DNA from 3 places in the Flavobacterium sp. P21 genome. Region 1 is predicted to be linked to each of the others. Evidence: riboswitches for the same ligand, from Rfam matches in the RefSeq annotation. Region 1 holds a riboswitch; each other region holds the start of a gene.
What was found. Region 1 has a riboswitch for S-adenosylmethionine ahead of ACQ9BO_RS14545 (DUF4369 domain-containing protein). Riboswitches for the same ligand answer to the same signal wherever they lie in the genome.
Positions count from the first base shown of each region.

Region 2: another riboswitch for S-adenosylmethionine. It lies ahead of ACQ9BO_RS05335 (alpha/beta fold hydrolase); the one in region 1 lies ahead of ACQ9BO_RS14545 (DUF4369 domain-containing protein).
Region 3: another riboswitch for S-adenosylmethionine. It lies ahead of ACQ9BO_RS05425 (homocysteine S-methyltransferase family protein); the one in region 1 lies ahead of ACQ9BO_RS14545 (DUF4369 domain-containing protein).

Region 1 covers NZ_CP192585.1:2,915,762-2,918,026, reverse strand. Annotated here, with positions in the region: gene ACQ9BO_RS14555 (aminotransferase class V-fold PLP-dependent enzyme) at 1-8, opposite strand, end outside; gene ACQ9BO_RS14550 (peroxiredoxin family protein) at 149-487, opposite strand; gene ACQ9BO_RS14545 (DUF4369 domain-containing protein) at 409-1,047, opposite strand; SAM riboswitch class I at 1,338-1,438, opposite strand; gene ACQ9BO_RS14540 (NAD(P)H-dependent flavin oxidoreductase) at 1,675-2,265, opposite strand, start outside.
Region 2 covers NZ_CP192585.1:1,091,691-1,093,955, forward strand. Annotated here, with positions in the region: gene ACQ9BO_RS05330 (hypothetical protein) at 269-469, shown strand; SAM riboswitch class I at 749-857, shown strand; gene ACQ9BO_RS05335 (alpha/beta fold hydrolase) at 937-1,920, shown strand; gene thrA (bifunctional aspartate kinase/homoserine dehydrogenase I) at 1,923-2,265, shown strand, end outside.
Region 3 covers NZ_CP192585.1:1,109,636-1,111,900, forward strand. Annotated here, with positions in the region: gene ACQ9BO_RS05420 (NAD(P)/FAD-dependent oxidoreductase) at 1-284, shown strand, start outside; SAM riboswitch class I at 665-781, shown strand; partial or broken gene ACQ9BO_RS05425 (homocysteine S-methyltransferase family protein) at 1,146-2,094, shown strand; gene ACQ9BO_RS05430 (hypothetical protein) at 2,136-2,265, shown strand, end outside.

The DNA.
Region 1 (2,265 bases):
GCATTCATTTCCCTATCATTTTTAAATTAACAAATTGTATTATTGGTTGATTAATTGGTGCTTACTTTTTTATCCAAAAGCGATTTTAAAGTAGATTGCAACTCTTCTCCATGAAGATTTTTTGCGACAATTATTCCTTTAGAATCCACTAAATAATTGGCTGGAATTGCTCGTACTCCGTATAATTTTGCCACTGCACTGTTCCAAAAAGCAAATCCGAAAGATGTGTCCATGTCAACTTATCATCCTGAATTCCTTTGATCCAGTTTTCTTTCTTTTTGTCTAAAGAAATGGCGATGATATTAAATCCCTTATCATGGAATTCTTTATAAGTCGCAACAATATTTGGGTTTTCTCTACGGCAAGGCCCGCACCATGAAGCCCAAAAATCTACTAAAGTGTAGCCTTTCAAGTTTTCTGAAAAACGAACTGGTTTTCCTTCTGTATCTTTCTCTGTAAAATCTGGTGCTTTTTTCCAACTGCTAATCCGTCTAATACAATAGCTAAATCTTTTAACTCTTTCACGTAAGTGGTATTGTGAAGACTTTTATCCAGCAATGCAATATTTTGTGTGATCTGTTCTGGAGTAAGTCTATACGACCAATTTCTATACAAGACATAAGCTGAAACAATCGATTTTGGGTTTTCTGTAATGAATTTGCTGATCTCTACATCTTTTGATTTTTTATAGGTTTCAAACAAATCTTGCGCCGCAGAACCTTCAACTACTGAATTCGTATAATACTTTTTTGGACTTAATTTCACCGTAATCGGTCCCTTTTCAAGGAAAATATACAAAGGAGAACTAGCCGTATTTACACTTAAACCGTACAATTCTGGCGTTTTTACTTTAGTTTTAAAACTAAAATTCCCGTCTTTGACTTTTACCGAATCGATTGTGGTAAACATCTTATTGTGAAACTTTTGCAGATAAACATATTGTGCAACCGTATCAACAACAGTTCCTTTTAATTGCAAATTATTTTCTTGTGCTTGGGTTTGTATGATTCCAAAAGAGAAAGCTAAACCTAATAGTATTTTTTTCATGTAATTTGATTTTTAGTGGATTAATTATGTTTTAGTTTTATTTGTGATTTTCGTTTAAAATTGGACAATAAAGCCTTTCAGACATTGTTTAACGCCCTTTTATATGATTAAAAAAAGATAAAAAAGAAGAAAACCTAACGTGGTCGCATTCGGAAAACCATCTTATTATTTTCTTGAAAGAATAAATTCAAACGATCAGAATAAGTGCGTGCTACAACAGACTTGGTTTTCATTTTTGAAATACTAAATTTTAATATTGATGATCTTACTCAGATTCACTTCGGAAATCTTTCTTATCTGTCCCACAAGATGGGAAGGATTTAGCACCTTGTTTGGCAACAGGTTGCTAAGACTTCATTGGGCCTACTCCCTCAGTCTTTCTGGATAAGTATCATTGCAGATGTTTTCTGCACTACAAATATATATTAATTCTACCGAATTAGTCAAGTTTAAAATAACTTTTTTCAAATTATTTTTTAAACCCAAAATAAAAACCTCAATTACAACATTTTAAAAATCCAACCATATTGGCTTTTTAAGACTAAAACTTGCAAAATTTCATAAAAAAAACTCATTTCGATACTGAAATGAGTTCCGTTTATCCTTAAAAAAAGCACTATTAAACCATTATTTTTTCAATTCATCAAAATATGAGTTTGTTTCTTCAATCAAAGAATGCATCAATTCCCCTGCTCTTCTATGCTTTAAAATTGGCGAAATCTGTCCGCCCCAAAAAAGTATCATATCCCATTTTTCTTGATCCAATGCCGCTTTTCTTAAATGCGACATAAAAGTAGTTTGTAGTGGAAATGGCAACACTGATGCTTCTTTTCCTAAAATTTCTTTTGCAATTCGGCTTGTGATGCCACGCCCTAACCTTCCTGTATAAGCGCGCGATAAAGTCGTGTATTTAGAAGCTTCAGAAAAAAGCATTTCTCTATGAATTGGTAATGCGTTTGATTCTTCAGTAGCTAAAAATGCGGTTCCAATTTGAGCCGCACTCGCCCCTAAAGCCAATGCTCCAGCAATTCCCTTTCCGTTTGCAATTCCGCCAGTAGCGATAACGGGAACTTTTACTTTTTCTTTAATCAATTGCAATAAAACAAAAGTTCCCGTTACGGAAGATTCGGCGGAAGCCAAAAATGAAGGTCGGTGCCCGCCTGCTTCAAATCCCGAAGCGATAATCATATCAACTCCTGAATTTTCTAAAAAAATAGC
Region 2 (2,265 bases), 1.8 Mb from region 1:
ATTAAAGAAATTTAAATGCAAAAGTTTTTTAAAATAAAAGTCAAATCACAGATGAATAAATCCCTACAGATGAACAAGATGTTTAACGTCGCACGTATTTGTGTATGCGTCTGTTGATACTAAAAGTATATATAAGTTTATATAAAAACTTAAACCCTTTTGGTATTAAAAATCCAAAAGGGTTTTTTTATTCATTTTGATTACCATAACACAGATTTAAAGAAAAAGTAAAGATTATAAAACGCAAACTAACTTAAACTTAAATATCATGAGCACATTAAACTACTTAAGAAAAAAGATTTCAACTTTCAAAAACATCAAAAATGAAAGAAACAATCCTCCGCCAACAAATGAGTTGATCCACCCAAGTTTCGGAATCACGGAGACAGATAAAAAAGAGGTGAAAAAAGAACCAAATTCTTTATTATTCTTGATGTATTCAAAAGAGAATGAAACGCTTTTTATCTAAATCAAAAAGCATCATAAAATAGGGTAAAACCCGCTTAATTTTACTGGGCAGTTTGTTCGGTAATTTTTTGCGTATAATAGTTTTTCATAATTAAGAAGAGAGATTGTCATATTTATTAATAGATGCCAATTCTTTCGACTTTATGACTTTTATCACGAGGCTTCGGGATCGATTTATTTTAAAGTATGTTTAAGAAATTGCACAATCAGTTTCGATAAAATTTGTTAGTTTCAGAAATTAGTAGTTAATTTGCACCGTTAAGTTCAAAAACGTATTGAAATGTTATAAAGAAAGGAGGAGGGATTAGACCCGATGAATCCTTAGCAACCCTTCGTTAATTCGAAGAAGGTGTCGCATTCTACCACGCCCAAACGTGGAAAGATAACAACAAGAATTTTTCTAGTTTCAAACTCTAGGCTTTCTTTCTAATATTTCCACATACAAATCAATTAATAAAAGATTTGAAATTGGAAAATATACCCAATCCTATTATAATTCAAGATTTCATCACAGAAAGTGGTGCAATTTATCCGTTATTGCCATTAAGCTTTATGCTTTCTGGCTTGCCTTTGCATACCGCACCAATCGTTTTGGTAAATCATGCTTTGACTGGAAATGCACAAGTAACTGGCGAAAATGGCTGGTGGAATGATTTAATTGGCGACGGAAAAACAATCGACACAAATAAATATACGGTTCTGGCATTTAATGTTCCAGGAAACGGAAACGATTCTTTTATAATCGAAAATTATTACGATTTTACAACCAGAGATATTGCAAGAATTTTTATCAAAGGTTTGAAATCGCTAAACATAGAACAGGTTTTTACTATAATCGGCGGTTCTGTAGGTGGCGGAATTGCGTGGGAGATTTTGGCATTGGAACCAAATATTACAGAACATTTAATTCCAATAGCAACCGATTGGAAATCGACGGATTGGATGATTGCAAATTGTTTTCTGCAGGAACAAATTTTGAATAATTCATCCAAACCAATTGAAGATGCCAGAATTCATGCCATGCTCTGTTATCGATCTCCTGAATCATTCAAAGAAAAATTTCAACGAACCATCAATCAGGATCTTTTGATTTTTAATATCGAAAGCTGGCTAGCACACCACGGCAAAAAGTTGCGGCAACGTTTTCAGCTTTCATCTTATAAATTGATGAACCAATTGCTTAAAACCATAGACATTACTCGAAATAGTGAGGATTTTGAAACTTTAATGTCTAAAACGCCGGCGTCGATTCACATTATCGGCATCAATTCAGATTTGTTTTTTACGCCAAAAGAAAACCTGGAAACCTATCAGGAATTAAAAAGGTTTAAAGACAATGTTTTTTACAGCGAAATTGATTCGGTTCACGGACATGACGCTTTTTTAATCGAGTACAAACAATTAGATCATTTACTTGCCGATATTTTTAAGGCAGAAACAATAGCAAAATAAAAATGAAAGTATTAAAATTTGGAGGTAAATCGTTATCAAACGGAGAAGGGCTTAACAAAGTAGTTTCAATCATTTCAGACAAAGTAAATCAAGGCGAACAAATTGCCGTAGTTGTTTCTGCGCGCGGTAATGCAACAGATGAATTAGAAGATATTTTAAGAATTGCCGCGAAAAACGGAAATTATAAGCCATTATTGGAAAGCTTCAAAGCGTATCAAACTTCAGATTATCCAGAAGTTGATTTGTCTGAAGAATTCAATATTCTAGATAAACTTTTTGAAGGAGTTAGCCTTATTGGAGATTACAGCAGTAAAATTAAAGATCAGATTTTATCTAAAGGCGAAT
Region 3 (2,265 bases), 1.8 Mb from region 1:
GGGGATTAGAAATCGAGAAAAATGCTATTAAAGTAAACAATGCATTAGATTACCAAACTAATATTCCGGGAATCTTTGCTATTGGAGACGTAAACACATATCCAGGAAAATTAAAATTAATCCTTTGCGGTTTCCACGAAGCAACTTTAATGTGCCAAGTCGCTTACTCAATCATCAACCCAGGTAAAAAATACGTATTGAAATATACAACAGTTTCTGGCGTAGACGGTTTCGATGGAACTCGTAAAGAGGCTCCAAAAGCGGTTGTTAAGGCGATTGTCTAAGTTGCTGAGATTCTAAGATTCTAAGAAACTAAGATTTTTATAAACAAAGCTCAAACTTTTAGTTTGGGCTTTGTTTTTTTATAAAATATATCAAACATAGCCAGTGGTTTCAACCACTGGAACACAACGAAGAGACATTTCGAATTACCGCAACATATAAACGCAACGCATAATCACAATACGTTTCCCGTGGTTAAAACCACGGGCTATATTTGAAAAACAAGATCAGAACTTTAAACTTAGTAACTCAGTATCTTAGAATCTCAGCATCTTTAAAAAAACTTAGAACCTTAGTATCTTAGTCCCTCAGCACCTTAGAAAAAAACATTTGCAAATCGAAACCCTATTTCATACCTTTGCACTGTTCTTAAAATTATTGTTCGTTATCACGAAAGGCGGAGGGATAGACCCGATGAAACCTTAGCAACCCTTTATCATAAAGAAGGTGCTAAATTCTACTTTATACGACATTTTCCAGTATTAAAGATAGATAACACAAATACATACAGTATTTCTCAAAACTTTTCCAGACAACATACAATATTTACCAAAGCAATTCGGTAAGGAGCGAATCATTGGCGCATTTTTGCAGTCAATAGTTCCCGCTGTACACAAATATCTTTTATTCTGAACCCCAGAATAAAAGGATATTTGCTTCCATCGGGGCTAATGAGCCAGCAATAGTGAGTTTTTGGAACCAAAGTGAAAAAATATCGAAGCAGACCTGTTAGGTTTAACTTCACAATCATAATAAAAAAACTTAGCATCTTAGAACCTTAGCGTCTTAGCGGCTAAAACAAAACAACATGGCAATAACAATTCAAGAAGCAATAAAAAAATATCCTAATCCTTGACGGAGCAATGGGAACAATGTTGCAACGCTATAATTTCTCAGAAGAAGATTTCAGAGGAGAGCGTTTCAAAGATTTTCCGTATCCGTTAAAAGGAAACAACGATTTACTATCCCTAACACAACCACAAGCGATCCGCGATGTACATGCCGCTTATTTTGAAGCTGGTGCTGACATTGTAGAAACCAACACTTTCTCTGGAACGACAATCGGTATGGCCGATTATCATATGGAAGATTTGGTTTACGAGTTAAACTATGAATCGGCAAAACTTGCACGCGAGGTTGCCGATGAGTTTACCGCAAAAAATCCGGAAAAACCACGTTTCGTAGCGGGTTCAATCGGACCGACAAACCGTACGGCAAGTATGTCACCAGATGTAAACGATCCAGGTTACAGAGCTGTAACATTTGACGATTTACGAATTGCCTACAAACAACAAGCAGAAGCTTTAATGGATGGTGGCTGTGATTTGCTTTTAGTAGAAACAATCTTTGATACATTAAATGCAAAAGCAAGCACTTTTTGCAATCGAAGAAGTAAAAGAAGAACGTAATCTTGATATTCCAATCATGGTTTCAGGAACGATTACCGATGCTTCAGGAAGAACACTTTCTGGGCAGACAGTTGAAGCGTTTTTGATTTCCGTTTCGCATATTCCGTTGTTAAGTGTAGGATTCAATTGCGCCCTTGGAGCCGATTTGCTGAAACCGTATTTAAAAACATTAGCGCACAATACAAGCTTTAATGTTTCGGCACATCCAAACGCTGGATTACCAAATGCTTTCGGACAGTACGATGAAACACCAGAACAAACTCAAGCATTCATTAAAGAATATTTAGAGGATAATTTAATCAATATCATAGGAGGTTGTTGCGGAACAACGCCAGATCATATTCGATTAATGGCTGAGGTTGCTAAAGATTATAAGCCAAGAGTGGCGCCGGTTTTATCGTAATGATTTGGTAAAATTTAAAAATAATTTTTATAAAATTAAGTATGGAATTTCTGCTACATAGAGTTGTTCTAGATTCTTCATACGAAGAATTAATTCGAGCTTTTGCGGATTTTGAATTTTCTGAGGAATCTTATTATTGCGAAGGGAAAATAAAGCAACAAAGTTCCGGAT